Regions from separate parts of the Shewanella sp. AC91-MNA-CIBAN-0169 genome, predicted to be linked through region 2. Evidence: predicted binding sites of a transcription regulator. Region 2 holds the regulator's gene; each other region holds the start of a gene.
What was found. The regulator MetJ, encoded in region 2, represses methionine synthesis genes. The targets are predictions, from matches to a motif close to TAGACGTCTAGACGTCTA.
Positions count from the first base shown of each region.

Region 1: serA (phosphoglycerate dehydrogenase) is a predicted target of MetJ. The motif match lies at 2,982-2,999, and genes of this name have one in related genera.
Region 3: metA (homoserine O-acetyltransferase MetA) is a predicted target of MetJ. The motif match lies at 3,170-3,187, and genes of this name have one in related genera.

Region 1 is NZ_JBEOPM010000008.1:63,871-69,306, reverse strand. It holds gene AAEY98_RS09160 (ABC transporter ATP-binding protein) at 1-351, opposite strand, end outside; gene ygfZ (tRNA-modifying protein YgfZ) at 497-1,459, opposite strand; gene serA (phosphoglycerate dehydrogenase) at 1,625-2,854, opposite strand; gene AAEY98_RS09145 (DUF2238 domain-containing protein) at 3,047-3,670, shown strand; gene AAEY98_RS09140 (helix-turn-helix transcriptional regulator) at 4,152-4,820, shown strand; gene AAEY98_RS09135 (PaaI family thioesterase) at 4,966-5,403, shown strand.
Region 2 is NZ_JBEOPM010000013.1:86,452-91,887, forward strand. It holds gene AAEY98_RS12660 (bifunctional aspartate kinase/homoserine dehydrogenase II) at 122-2,515, opposite strand; gene metB (cystathionine gamma-synthase) at 2,647-3,816, opposite strand; gene metJ (met regulon transcriptional regulator MetJ) at 4,025-4,339, shown strand; gene AAEY98_RS12675 (sulfite exporter TauE/SafE family protein) at 4,415-5,155, shown strand.
Region 3 is NZ_JBEOPM010000009.1:39,752-45,187, forward strand. It holds gene AAEY98_RS09730 (diguanylate cyclase) at 1-1,870, opposite strand, end outside; gene metA (homoserine O-acetyltransferase MetA) at 1,966-2,910, opposite strand; gene AAEY98_RS09740 (SDR family NAD(P)-dependent oxidoreductase) at 3,272-4,015, shown strand; gene ompW (outer membrane protein OmpW) at 4,092-4,739, opposite strand; gene AAEY98_RS09750 (nucleotidyltransferase family protein) at 4,986-5,436, opposite strand, start outside.

The DNA of each region.
Region 1 (5,436 bases), on a different contig from region 2:
TAGCGCCAGTGAAAATTGAATGTTGTCGCGCACATTTAATGGTGTGAGTAAGTTAAATTGTTGGAATATAACCCCGAGCGACTGACGTCGATATTGGCTCCATTGCTTATCTTGCCACTTTGTCACCGATCGCATGTTATCAGCCTGACGGATTAACATGTCACCGTTGTCTATGGTTTCAAAGCCACCAATGATATTCAGTAAGGTACTTTTACCGCTGCCGCTAGGCCCGGTTAATGCGATAGTTTGACCTTGCTGCAAAGTCAGGTTGACGTGATTAAGCACCGAATGAAATGACTCGCCATCGCGGAACCCTTTACTAATATTTTCTAAGGTGACGATAGTAGTCATAGTCGCTCCATAACGAATTAGCTTAATTGAAGTTCTGAATAAACAGAGTAATATTATCAATAATATACGTGATATAGATCATTAATGTTCAAAAAATAAAAAAGCGAGCCAATGGCTCGCTTAGTGAAGATACAACATCAATTAATTAAGCATCTGCTAAAGAATATGGCAACTCGATAATAGTTAGCTGTGAGCTTTCATCTCCGGTAATACGAAGTTGAGCGTTGTTTTCGGTATCATTTGGCAACACCGCGGTAAGCAGTACCTTGTCACCATATTGGACGCATTCAATGATATTGCCACCACGACGGAAGCCGCCTTCAAGGGCAATTTCTAATTGAGTGTCAGTGCTGATGGTTTGCTTGGTAGTACCAGACAAAATATACAATGCACGTTTATTGCCACCGCGATATTTCATCCTGGCAATGGTTTCCTGGCCCATGTAACAGCCTTTGGTAAAGCTAATGCCATTAATGGCTTGCAGGTTGCACATTTGCGCAACGTACTGGCCGGAATGAGCGGCATCTATGTTTGGATAACCGGCTTTAATTTCCAATGCTTGCCATGCACTTGCAGCAAACAATGTTTGTCCCGATTGGCTGATAATGGTTTGTGCTGCTGCATTGTTAATAATGGCAATAAAACGTTCACCATCACGAATAATCACACCTTGCTCAACAAGGTTAAGTGGTTGCGATACATCGCCAAAATGTTCAGTTGCAAAGGTTTGTGCTTTTGGGCCAGCAATACCCATTATTTGATAATCATTACTGACATCGGCGAGTTCGGCTTTACTGAATACAGCGTATTTTTGTAACTGAGGTAAATCCAAGCTTAAAGTACTTTTTGGCAGTAACATGAATAAGCTATCGCCGATTGAAAACCCACGGAAACTGGCGAGCATTTTACCTTTAGGGTCGCAATGAGCACCCCATTTCCACTCGTTTGTGCCAAGGGAGGTAATATCTGTGGTGACTTGGCCATGAATGAAACTGCGCCCTTGCTCACCAGTGATTTCGATTAACCCCATATGCGTCAAACTTGATAACATTAATTCAGGAGACGTGGCGATAAAATCCCAATCTGGTTGGTTTACTGAAATGGTCATAACTATCCCTAACGTGTGAATAAGACGGTATGGTTGGAGTGTAACGGATTAATAGAATGCTCAACAGGGGGCTATGGTTTTAAAGCCAATAAAAAAGCTACCTTGTGCACAAGGTAGCTTTTTAGGAAGACAATTAACTCAAGTTAATTGCTTATAAAAGTCAGTTTAAAACAATACCCGCGCACGGATAGTGCCTTCAATAGACTTTAATTCAACCAATGCTTCTTCAGCTTGATCAGAATCGACTTCCATTACCACGTAACCAATTTCAGCAGTGGTTTGTAAGTACTGAGCAGCAATGTTAATGCCTTTTTCAGAAAACGCTTGGTTAATTTTAATCAATACACCAGGACGGTTTTGATGAATGTGCAATAAGCGTGAGGTACCGCTATGTTGCGCTAAAGACACTTCAGGGAAATTGACCGCAGACAGGGTAGAACCGTTATCTGAGTATTTCACCAGTTTGCCAGCCACTTCTACGCCGATATTCTCCTGTGCTTCAGCAGTACTACCACCAATATGCGGTGTGAGTAATACATTGTCTAAGCCACGCAGTGGAGAGATGAATTCATCATCATTCGACTTAGGTTCTACCGGGAATACGTCAATCGCAGCACCCGCAAGATGTTCTGACTTCAGGGCATCGGCTAAGTCTTCGATATCAACAACAGTTCCGCGAGAGGCATTGATAAAGAAACTGCCTTGACGCATTTGAGCAAATTCAGCTTTAGCGAACATGTCTTTAGTTTGCGGTGTTTCTGGTACATGCAGGCTAACAACGTCTGCTTGGGCCAATAACTTGTCCATAGAGTGAACTTGAGAGGCATTGCCTAGCGGTAACTTATCTTCAATATCAAAGAAAATCACTCTCATGCCCAAGGTTTCAGCCAAAATACCCAGTTGAGTACCAATATGGCCATAACCAATCACACCTAAGGTTTTACCACGGACTTCAACACTGCCATTAGCACTCTTCAACCAACCGCCACGATGTGACATGGCATTGCGCTGTGGAATGCCACGCATCAGCATGATGATTTCACCAATCACCAATTCAGCAACACTGCGGGTGTTGGAGAAAGGGGCGTTGAAAACAGGAATACCCAGTTTCTCGGCCGTGGCTAAATCGACTTGGTTGGTGCCAATACAAAAACAACCAATCGCAACCAACTTTTCTGCACGGTGCAATACTTCCGCAGTAAGCTGGGTGCGGGAGCGTAATCCAACAAAGTGAGCATCTTTAATTGATGCAATCAAAGCCTCTTCGCCTAACGAGGCTTTATGGTATTCAATGTTGGTATAACCTGCACGTTCTAGTACATCGACCGCAGTTTGGTGGACGCCCTCCAACAGCAGGATTTTGATCTTATCCTTGTCAAGCGAGTGTTTCGCCATGATATGGGTACCCTCTTATCATTAAATGGTGCTTAAGCTAATGGTTATACTAATGCTTATACTAATAGTTATGATATAAATGCGGACTTCCGGCGCATTATCAAAGTAGCACTTTTTTAAGCGCTTGTAGAGGGCTAGATGGCTAAAGTTTATATTCTAATTTGAGAACAATATCTCATGGAGAGAATTAAGATGAAGAGTAAGGTTATATGGATAGGGATTTATCTATTAGTACTGTTGTGGTCAGTTAGCGCACCTAAAGATATGTTCACTTGGTGGTTAGAAGCTATACCTGCGTTAATCGCATTACCTATTTTATTTTTTAGTCGTAAAAGCTTTCCTCTGACTACGTTAGCTTATGCACTTATTTTAGTACATTGCTGTGTGTTATTTGTCGGTGCACGTTATACCTATGCTGAAGTGCCGTTATTTGACTGGCTAGCGCAAGTGATGGGCGGCGAGCGCAATAATTACGATAAAGTCGGCCATTTTGCTCAGGGTTTTATTCCGGTAATATTAGCTCGCGAAATATTTATTCGTAAACATGTCATGCAAATAGGTGCTTGGTGTCAGTTTTTAGCAGTATGTTTTGTGTTGGCGTTTTCAGCTTTTTACGAATTAGTTGAATGGTGGGTTGCCATTGCTACCGGTGAAAATGCCGAGGCATTTTTAGGCACTCAAGGATATGTTTGGGATACTCAATCTGACATGTTTTTAGCATTAATTGGTGGGGTATGTGGCTTACTGTTGTTATCGTCTCTTCATAATAAACAAATAGCGACCAAAATGGCGCTTAACCAGCAGTCTTTATCATAAGGCTCGCTTAACTTATTTAGTTAGCTTATTTTGTCATAAAATGAGTAAATTTGGCTGCTAGCATTGATGAGAGATTGATGATGTTGAGCGAATTGAAAGTATGAGCTTATCAGTCTTGGGTTAATGATAAAGTCTACGCAAAGTCAGTCAAATTTACTATTCATACTTTAGACTTACATAATAGTCATATCAACTAACAAATTTTTACTATGCTTGCTGTATAGGAAGGTTTTTTATTATAAGAATCGTGATTGATAATGACCGACTTAACCTAATAGCCACTTTTTTGGTGAGTCGATTTATCTCGTAACGCGATTAACGAATGAAGAAAGAACATGCTCTAATATAACGACAAAAAGTAAACTATCTGCTCAGCCTAGTTTTGAAGGCTAGTAAACGTATTTCATTTACGTATAGTATATAGCCTCAGGATGTGCTCAAGGTATGTTGAGCAATAATGTACTTTTCAGGGAGAAGAGTGATGAGTTCAAATATTGATGAGTTGGTGTTTTTGCACCAAATCGCAGCACCTTGCCATTTAGCTATTTTGGCAGAATCTATCGGGTTGAAAACTCGAATTGTAAAACATGCGGCTGAGCTTGAGTTAGAAAAAAAATCCAACAACTTTTATCTTGTTTCACAAAAAGGTGCGGCCTTAGACAGTAAGGGCATCCCGTTACTGGTATCGCGTTTAGTGGAGCATGTCCCTGTAGCATTGTACCAAGTTGAACGTGGATCACTTGATCAAGAGTCAGCATTACTCTTAGGCGTAAGGGGTTTGTTATACAGTGATCAACGCATGGACTTAATGCTGACGGGTCTGCGTAAAATGGTTTCTGATGAATTGTGGTACGACCGTCCACTGATCAGTAAGATTTTTAGACGTTTAGTCCAGCAACTCGATACCAACGTTGAAATCCCTGCCGATACCGTGGCCATCCTCCAAAGATTAACCAGTCGAGAAAGAACCATTATTCAGCTTGTTTCTAGCGGTGCGCGTAATAAAGAAATTGCCCAGCGTTTGTGTATTAGTGAACATACTGTAAAAGCGCATATCTCATCTATTTTCCGTAAAACGGAGTCTCGTAACCGAGTTGAGTTATTGCGTTGGGCACAGACCTACCAAAGCCATTGCGAATTAGTGAGTTAACGTACATATAGATTTATTGAATAACTATAAAAGGAGCTTAGGCTCCTTTTTAATGGGTTAATGTTATTGATCGCGTTTTTCTTTCAAAAAGGTAAGCTAATCAGTACACTGAGTTTTCTAATAATAATAATGATGGATATTAAGAATGAGTATTTGGTTTAACACTGTCACTTTAGAAGATTGTGCTCGTTTAGATGCAGGGATGCAGGGAAAGGGCACCTTAATGCAAACATTGGGCATTAAAATTACTGAAATCGGCGACGATTATATGGTTGCCACTATGCCAGCCAATCCAGCAATACATAATCCATTAGGGATTGTTCATGGTGGTGCGAACGTCGCACTAGCAGAAACAGTAGCCAGTTATGCCGCCAACTTTGTGGTCGACTTTACCCGTTATTATTGTGTCGGCCAAGAAATCAACGCCAATCATTTAAAAGCGTCACGTAATGGTGAGTTAACGGCAACAGCTAAACCTGTGCATTTAGGTAAACGCAGTTCGGTTTGGGAAGTCCTTATTCGTAACAGTGCGGGTGAACTTTGTTGTATTTCACGAATGACGGCAGCGGTTGTAGAGCGATAAGCTATTATAGATACTATAAATCGATAGGCCTTA
Region 2 (5,436 bases):
CATTTTAGTATTTATGCGTTGAGCGGTTTGCGGCAAATAAAGAAAAGAGCTGAATTTCAGCTCTCAAACATTCCCGATATGACATAAAAAAGACCATCAATAATGGTCTTTTTTAACAAAACTACTCTTGCAACAGGTCTTTGCAAATATGCACCAAATCCGACTGCACAGCCGCAGCAGTCACCTCACGCCCTGCCCCTGGACCGCGAATAATCAAAGGATTACCTTGATAAAACGCACTGCGAATAACAAACACATTATCCCCTGGGGTTAAATTCGCATAAGGATGATTATTATCAACCCACTGCAAACCCACTTCAGCCTGTAACTTACCTTCGACTTTATCCAGCGAAGCCACATAACGTAGCACCTTGTTCTGTTCAGCTGCAGCGACATACTGCTGCAACAAATCATCGTCTAACTCACTGATGCGCCCTAAAAAATCTTCTAGTGACAACTCTGCTAAAGCTTGAGGCACTAATGAGTTAAGACTAATATCGTCTAGCTCTACCGCTAAACCTATCTCGCGAGCCAAGATTAACAACTTACGTTGCATATCGCGGCCAGATAAGTCATCGCGTGGATCCGGTTCAGTAATGCCTAAACTGCGAGCATGCAGTACTAATTCTGAGAACGGCTTACTGCCATCATAATTTTCGAACAACCAACATAACGTGCCCGAGAAAATACCACCCACCGCTTCAATAGTGTCACCACTATTACGTAAGTCATTTAACGCATGTTGAATAGGTAAACCTGCGCCACAACTGGCGTTATAACGCCAAAATAAGCGGCGATTACTCAGCTGCTGCTTTAATTCACGATAAAATGGCAATGGCCCTGAGCCGGCTAATTTATTGGCACTTACCACATGAATACCACGGGCAAATAGCTCGGGATATTGTAAGGTTAAGGCGGCACTAGCACTGATATCTAAAGCGACAATTTCATCGCATGATAACTGCGCTAATTGATCAAAAAGCTGATCATAATCCCATTCAATGCCTTGCTGTTGATAATCTTGCTGCCATTGTTCAAGGTTAATTCCGTCGTTAGAAATTAATGCTTTTTTCGAACCGACTAAACCAACGAGCTCAACAGAGGCTTCAAGTTCGTGATCTAATGCTGGACTGGCGCGTTTAAACAAATCAATCCACGCCTCACCAATGTTACCCACTCCCAGCAATAACACTCCAATACGCATTCTTGGTCCAGCACAACGACGATGTACTTTTTGGGTCAATAAACTCACTTGAGCTTGCGGGACTAAGGTGACCAAACTTAATGCATCTTGATAAATCGGTTTGGCATCACGGCTGAGTAGTCGGGCAAAACTGCGTCTAAAGTGATGAGCATCGGCACTGACTAATGCCACTAGGCCTAAGTCAGTTTGGGCACTCAACTCTTCAATCAAAAATTCACTGCTGTATTGAGTGAGTAAAGCTTGCACTTGTTTCTGGCTTTCAAGCGTTAACGCCAACTCAAACTTATGTTGTGCCAGAGACCAATAAGCTAACGGTGTGATACCTGCTTTATCTAAAATAGCCAACAATGGTTCAATGTCTGCGTTCATTTTAAAACTAAACAACACCACTTCATTTAAGTTAGTCACTACTGGCGCACTTGCTGATGAACTCAGTGGCGCAATTAGAGTAAAGTCAGTGTGTGAAGCGTAACTTGAGCGTACCGCTAGGCTCACGTCGGTATTAAATAACGGCTGTAAGGTCCGAGAATGCAATACAGGAGAGCCCAGGCGCGCTAAGCGGTCAGCTTCGGCTAATGACATACTCTTGAGTAATTTAGCATCATTAATTTTATTCGGGTCGGCGTTAAATACCCCTTCAACGTCGGTCCAAATAGTAACGCGTTCAATGTCAGCTAAGCTGGCAATTAAGGTGGCACTAAAATCAGAACCATTGCGACCCAGCAATAAGGTATCGCCGTGGCGGTTAGCGCATATAAAGCCGGTGATCACTAAACGCTCTTGCGGGTGCAAGGCTAATAAGGCCTGTACCTTGTCACGAGACTCAGCCACTAAAATATTGGGTACGGCGCCTTCATCGGCTACCAAAATAGAGCACGCATCGACATGAGTCGCAGCTACGCCCATTTCTCGTAACAAAGCGGCCATTAAGCGCGCCGACCAACGTTCACCAAAACTCACCACTTGGTTTAATTGGTAATCGTTACGTTGCTCTAAAGATAATAAGCTGACTAACTGAGATTTGTCGGTAGACAAACGTTCGCGTAAATCACGCGCTTGCTCGTTTGATAATAATTGTTCAATTAACGTCTGCTGGTAACTGATCAGAATTTGCAGCTCTTCTTGCCACAACTGACCGCTGTCACGCAGGCTCAATAATTTGTATAAGAAGTTAGTCGTTTTTCCGGCGGCGGATACCACAACTAAATCATCACTCTGGCCATGCGTAAGTAGAATATGTGCAACACGGCGATAGCAATCTGCATCCGCTAAACTTGAACCACCAAACTTATGTAAATGACTTCGCGTCATTACTGACTCCTTAAACAACTACGACTTTTGTTGCGACTGCTAGACTTCTATTTTGAAACCAATAGTGTTGCAAGTGCATGTTTTGCTATTTTACCCAATTTGGTCGAAACCACAGCTAACTTAAACTCGAATTAAGCTGATTTTATCGCGGCAACAGCTGCTAGGCCTGCTTGAATATCGGCCAAGAGGTCATCTGCATCTTCAATACCGACAGATAGTCTCAATAAAGTCTCTTTAATACCAGCCTCTTGCCTTGCTTGTGGGTCCATTGCTCTATGGGTCATGGTGGCCGGAACGGCGACTAAACTTTCCACTCCGCCTAAACTTTCGGCAATACTAAACAACGACAGCGCCTTTAAAAATGCCACCACTTCCGCTTCGCCGCCAATTAACTCAAAACTTAACATAGCACCAAAGCCTTGTTGTTGTTTTGCCGCAATTTCGTGACCTAGATGGTCTTTTAAACCCGGATAATACACCTTGGCCACCACATCACTGGCGCTGAGTAACTCAACAATCTTTTGTGCATTACGTTGATGCTCACGAATTCGTACCGCTAAAGTACGTAAGCCTCGGAGGGTTAAATAACTGTCAAATGCTGAACCCGTAAGCCCAAGAGTATTTGACCACCAATGTAACAACTCACCCACTTGAGGATCTTTAGCCACTACCGCTCCACCGACCACATCGCTATGACCATTGATGTATTTGGTGGTTGAGTGAATAACAATGTCTGCACCTAATAATAATGGCTGCTGTAATATTGGTGATAAAAAGGTGTTATCGACTGTCACTAGCGCGCCAACGTCATGGCAAGCGATACTAATGGCATTAATGTCTACCACCCGCAATAAAGGATTCGATGGCGTTTCTAACCACACCATTTTCGGTTTTTGAGCTATCGCTTTGCTCAGCGCTTGCGCATCAGTTTGATCAACAACCAATAACTTAAATTGGCCTTTTTTGGCCAAGTTAGTAAATAAGCGGTAACTGCCACCATAACAATCGTGCGGCACAACCAATAAATCCTCTGGGCCAAGTAAGCTAGTCACCAATGTAATCGCCGCCATGCCGGTACATGTCACCACGCCGGTAGCACCTTGCTCGAGTTTGGCGAGTGCGTCACCTAAAATACATCGAGTAGGATTACCCGAACGACTGTAATCAAACTCGCGCGGATTATTGTGGCCATCGAATGAATAATTGGTCGATAAATAAATCGGTGGCACGATAGCACCATGTTGTGTGTCTGTTTCAATACCTTGGCGAACGGCCAATGTGGCGTTTTGATGCTTAGTCATGGTGACTCCTAAAATTTCACAAACACACAAAGAGATGTCTAGACGTCCAAATTTACCTAAGAGATCCCCATCCGTCAACTTAAATAGACGTTTAGACGTCTAAACATCAAGAAATCTATTTGCAATCGGGATTAAATAGTAGCAATAATTTGACTAGAGATTGTAACGGTTTAAAATCTGCAGCGTATTTATCGTTAAGGGTAAGTTAATGACTGAGTGGAATGGCGAATATATCAGCCCATATGCCGAGCACGGCAAAAAAAATGAACAAGTAAAAAAAATTACGGTTTCTATCCCTTTAAAAGTATTAAAAGTACTGACGGATGAGCGGACGCGTCGCCAGATAAATAATCTGCGCCATGCAACTAACAGTGAACTGCTATGCGAAGCATTTTTGCATGCGTACACAGGTCAACCATTACCTTATGACGGTGATCTATCAAAAGATCAGCCTGATAGCATTCCAAGTGAAGCGAAAAAGTTAATGGATGATATGGGTATCGAGTGGGAAGAGCTCGAATAATTCACTGATTAGTCAATACCTCACAGACTTTGAAACGACCCTAATAAGAAGTCGTCATGTTTTTAAAGAGAACTTATGATGTCATTTATCGATCCAACGACCTTGATACTGGCATCGATTATCGTGTTTTTTGGCGCGCTAACCCAAAGCTTAATTGGCTTTGGGTTAGCCGTTGTTGCAAGCCCGCTACTGTATATTGTTAATCCTCAATTAGTTCCTGTTCCTATTATTGTTATGGGCTTTGCCATTTCTGCAATGACCTTATTTAGAGAACGCGGTCACCTACAATTTAATGGTTTGCAATATGCCTTACTCGGGCGGATCCCTGGGGGGTTTTTAGGCGCTGGATTATTGCTGTTTGCCCCACAAGCCATACTAGGCTTAGTGATTGCAGGCATTGTGTTTATTGCTGTTATTCTTAGCATTTTTCGCTTTACCGCCCCCATTAATCGCCTCAGTTTATTTATCGCTGGGGTATTTTCAGGCATATTTGGCAATATCGCTGCTATCGGTGGTCCACCAATGGCCATTTTGCTTGCAGGCCAAGACCCAAGTCAGTTTAGAGCGGCATTATCTGCCTTTTTCGTGTTTAGCTCATTAATTGCCTTAGCTATTCTAACCATCGTCGGCTTAGTTGAAGTGAAGCATTTATGGCTATCACTGCTATTATTGCCTTCAGTCGTTGCTGGTTATCTTGTCTCAGGTAGATTAATTGGCCGCGTTGATAAAGATAAAACCCGCATAGTCACCTTAGTGTTATGTAGTATTAGTGCCACTGTATTAGTGATTATGTCGACCAACACGTTAATGAGCTAATCAGCTATTCTGCACCTGTAAACAAAACCAGCCATCAATGGGCTTGATCTCAAATGATGATTAATAATCCCTCTATTTAGTAAAAACCTGCTTATCAAAAGTCTATTTCTCAACTAAAAATACCCATAATAAGAATCAAAAAAATCTCTTTTATCTCCCCTAACAAACTCATCATCTTTACGCAATAGATCCACATCACACTAGTCCATTAGATTTCTTTCAATTAACTTTTTTTCAATTAGATTTTTCTCATGGATATGATCTACTTCAAATTAACACTA
Region 3 (5,436 bases), on a different contig from region 2:
TTTGCGGGGTTAACATAGCGACAGCCACACTAATGGTGAAATTCATTTTAACCTCGTTAAACACAAACTGGTTTGACTCAATACTGGTTCGCAATCGCTCGGCTATGTCAACGGCTTGTGCTTGCTCGGTATCGGGTAAAATAATTAAAAACTCTTCGCCACCTATGCGGCCTAAAATATCGTTTTTCTTGAGCCAATTACGTGCACGTCTACCACACGCTTTTATGGCTAAATCACCAACGTCATGGCCATAATGATCATTAATGACTTTAAAGTTATCTATATCGAACATAATAACGGCGAGTGGTCGATGATGTTTTTTAGCCTGATTAAAGCGCTTTTTGCCCTGCTCAAAAGTATGACGTCGATTAGCAATGCCAGTCAGATAATCCGTTTGAGAGCGACGTTTAAATTGTCGGCGAGATTGCCACAAGAAAATGACCAGCACTAATAACACCAAAGCAATTAGCACCGCGATTGCCATTGATAAGTTAGTGATTTTTTGAGTATCGATTTCGGCTTCCAAATTCAGCTTATTGATGGCCAATTGCTTTTCGAGCAGGCGGTTATTAAACTCAGCCACGGTAAGATTATGGTCTAATGATGAATTAACCACATCGTTATTTATGATGTTAGCAAAGTTCTTTTTTTGTAAATCGATGGTATCCAAAAGCTTATTCATGCCCAGATTACTCGACCCATTGGCGTAATCAATAATGGCCGCAATCATCAATTTCAGTTCATTGGAATGGCCGTCATAAGTCGCCGAACCAGAAAATATTTCAGCATACTTAAAAGCTTTATCTGGTTGTTGTTGGCGAAAATAACTCAATGCCAACCATGCATGCGTAGCGTCGACAAAGTATTTTTCTTGGGTTGTATCTTGCACTTCAAGTGCGCGTAAAAAATGATCTATACCTTCTTGAAATAAACCTTGAGCCCAACAGCTAATACCCGTATTAAATTGATAGAAAAAATCAAAATCAGCAAACTCTGGCGATTGCTCTACCAGTTGCTGCATTTGGGCTAAATGAGCTTTATTTTCCCCCCACAAGGCCAATTTAATCGATTCGCCCACCATGTTATGCAACATATTAAACATGTCTTGTTTATCTTGGGCTTGCTCCCAAAAGTCATAGGCTTTGTTAAAGTATTCGTAGGCTTTACGGTTTAAACCATTGTCACGATAGATAGCAGCCGTGGCATTGAATATCATCGCTTGACGACTCAGTCCTAATTGATGCTGTTGTGCTAACGCTAAAGCTTCATTTAACCTTTTGAGACCTTCGCCAAAATCACTTGGTTTATTATGGCAATACGCACTTTGCGCTAACACTTCGGCCAAGATATCAACGTTTCCAAGCTGACGGGCTAATGTAATCGCCACTTCACGATCTGGGCAATAAATTTGGGTGTCGTTAGTTTGAAGGTAAAGTATGAATGAGCGTTCGAGATAGCTTTTGACCAGTTCTTTGCTAAGAGGATGTGGTGTAAGTAATTTAATGGCATGGCTATAGCTGTTAATTGCAGCAACAAGATCACTGTTAACTTCTTGCTCTATTGCCAGTAAATGCAATAACTGGCCTTGCTGTTCAATCGGCCATTGAGCACTTTGTGGTAGCTGTTGTTGTAAAAAGTCAATGCGTTGTTGTGATGAGCTTAATGTGGCTAACTGTTGTTTGATATCAGTAATTTTTGTGCTATCAGTAATTTCTGTGCTAACGGTATTGTTGCTAACAGTATTGTTGCTAACATTGGCGCCATTCATAATAGTGCCATTAGCGTCACTAAAAATGTCACCGGCCCCCCAAGTAGTTAGCGGCCAGCTTACTGCACACACCAATAATATCATCAACTTGGTTTTAACCATTTAACCTCGACCTTACAATAAAAACATCTAAGTTTAACAATAGCTTTTATCGAAACGAAGTCAACGTTAAAACGCCGGTATAACTATATTCAAGTTTACTTTTTACTTTCCCATGGTGTTTTCGCATTCATGTCAGACAAGTCATATGGCGTTAACTGGTAAACATAATAATTAAGCCAATTACTGACTAACAAGCTGCCATGACTATGCCAACGAACAATAGTATCTTGTGTTGGGTCATCTTGTCGGTAATAGTTTTGCGGAATATCTGGCTTGAGGCCTTCGCCAACATCGCGCACATATTCTTCATTCAAGGTGTCTTTTTGATATTCAGGGTGGCCCATAACAAACACATTATGATTATCACGACTGAGTACAATATACGCGCCAGCCTCGTCTGATTCAGCCAACACTTCTAAATCTGGATGTTGACGAATTTGTTCAATATCCATTTCAGCAAATCGTGAGTGCGGTGCAAAAAACTCATCATCAAAACCGCGCAATAGTGGGTGTGGGTCGCTGGTTCTTCGATGATTAAATACACCTGAACGTTTATTCGCTAATAACTGACGATGTAAATCATAAAGATGATACAAACCAGCATGAGCTGCCCAACACAAAAACAGTACTGAAGTGACATGTTGTTGTGACCAGTCAATAATTTCGCGAATGTGGTCCCAATACACCACATCTTTAAAATCAATTTTTCCTAACGGTGCACCTGTAATAATCAAACCATCGTAATTGTTATTTCTAATGTCTTCAAAATCACGATAAAAAGTATTCATGTGATCCACTGATGTATGCTTAGATTCCTTATCATGAATGCGTAATAAATCGACCCCAACTTGCAAGGGCGTATTGCCCAGTAATCGCAATAACTGGGTTTCAGTTTCGATTTTATTAGGCATTAGATTCAAGATTAATACCCGCATTGGACGAATGTCCTGATTAGCAGCTCGGGTTTCAGACATCACAAAGATATTTTCTGACTCTAAAATACTTGCTGCAGGCAGGTTATCTGGAATTCGAACCGGCATACGTCTCACCTTTAGATTAATTAAACACATGTACTTGATTAACCAGCGCTCGATTAACCAACCAGCCTTTTCACAATAACGTTAATGTCTGTTATGTCACAGTTTCAACATTCAGTTTAGCGCTAAAAACAGCGGTCATCATCGATTGTCAAATGTCGTTTGCAAACATAACTAACCTACTCACCTAGCCTAAACCGCGACAGAATGGCTTATTACTAACGTTAATATCGGTCAATCTGTTAGATAACCATCATACACCTGGATGGCTAGAAGTCTACACGTCTCAAGTTGAATTTTTTTCTTACTTGTTATCAACTGATGTTATTTCTATTATGAGTCATTATTTTTGATGAGATGAATCATGTCTACAGCGACAGCGATGATTATTGGCGCCAGCTCTCAACTGAGCCAAGCCTTAGCCAGACAGTTATCTGCACAGCAAGTTTCGCTGGTGCTTTTTGTTAACGACCCTGAATCACTTAACGAGTTTAGTCAAAGTCTGCCTGGCGATGTCAGTGTATATCCGTTAGTAATTAATCAACCTGACACACTAATAGCACAGCTGAATGCCGCTTGGAGCAAACATAATGGCGCCCATTTGGTGATTGTTAATACCGGTGTTAATGATTACGATTCTACCCTGCCTTGGGCAATTGATAAGCACACTATCGATATTAACGTAATGGGCTTTGCTGCGGCAAATAACTGTATTTTTAAATTAATGTGCGAGCAAGGTTACGGCCAACTAGCCGCCATTAACTCAATAGCCGGTCAACGTGGAGGGCCTAATGTGGCTTATCATGCCTCCAAAGCCTTTGCTGAAAATTACCTGCAAGGCTTGAGTATGCATGCACAACGATTAAAGCTGCCTATTACCATTAGTGATATTCAATTAGGGTTATTTGATAAAGCCGTTCATTTGAATACACAATTGCTGTTGTCGCCTCTCGATAAAGTGGCTACACAAATCATCTCAGCCTTGCAAAAAGGTAAACGCCGAGTGTATGTCACTAAACGCTGGCGCATTGTCGCGTGGATAAATCGTTTATTACCAGAGTACATTTACAATACTCGCCATTGGAAACCGCGTAAAAAGTCTCCATAAGTGCCATCAACAAAAACAGGAACCCGTAGGTTCCTGTTTCATATGTTCGTTTTTCGCTAACGTATTCTACCCTAGCTTAATAAGTATAACCGACGCTGATCATGTAAACCCAAGGATCAATGTCTGTATCAACCACAACATGATCTGCCCCCATATCAAAGCTCACATCCGTTGCAATTTGAGCATACCAAACAGACGCATTAACCAACCATTTCTTATCAATTTGATAATCAAGCCCAACTTGAGCCGCCACGCCCCAAGAGTTCGATAGGCTCAAATTATCTAAGCCAAGATCTTTCGCCTCTTGAGTAAATTCACTGTCATAAAAGTTGGTAAAATTAACCCCTAAGCCAATATAAGGACGTAAAGCAGACTGTGAATCGCCAAAGTAATATTGTGCGACCAGTGTTGGAGGTAATTGCTTTGAGTCAGCAATTTTACCGAGTTCACCCAGTGACACATCGTGACTAAAAGGCGATGCCGCTAATAATTCAATACCGATATTATCAGTTAGCATATAACCAAAATTTAGCCCTAATTGGACATCGTTATCTACGCTAAATTCAGCAATATTTGCGACTACAGGGCTTGACTCATTTGGAGCAACCATTGCCACACCAGCACGAACAATAATATCTCCTGCTTGATGGGCCGCAGCACCAAATGAAAAACCAGCAGTTAATAAAGAAGCAGCAACTAAACTTAGGGTAATTTTCTTATTCATTTTTTAACACTCCTTGGCAATGACAACTAGATGCAATTCTGTGCATCCTTAACATTTGCGGTTAACCTACTGAAGTTAATCGTTAACATCATTGATTCAGATCAACAAAACAGCAGTACCTCTATAGAGGTACCTAATTAGATCCCAGACACATGATTTAGATCACAAAGTGAGGCGGTAAAGAGATGAAAGAGGTATTTAACAGTTAGGTTTTGTGAGGTTGAACAGGTGAATTATTATTGATGATTAATCTGTTACAGATAGTTTGCAGTAATGGATTAACCATCCCTTTTGGGACACGCGATGGTTAAAAATAGCTTTGTCACGCTTTGGGTTTGGACTTAATGACAAGTCAAACAAACAGCCTAAACCAAACACACTCGTCACGTGTAATTGAAACTCAGCTGTTGTATGGTCATCAGAGGGAACTAATTTAACCCCTATCGCCGTTTGTTTTTCTGGCCAAAATGACATGGCATCAACACAAGAACTATAGGGCATATCACCATTTCTAAGATGCATTCTGGCTTGGTTTTTCGCCGACCATGGCAGAGCTATCTGCTTAACGAGTAAAGCTTCAATCGCCTGGTCTTCTGCAGAAGATGGGTTGTTATCACACCAGTAAATGACATCAATGTCGTTTAAGGGCTGTGAGGTCATGCTGTGCAAATTATCCCAGATCAAATTGCGTATAAAA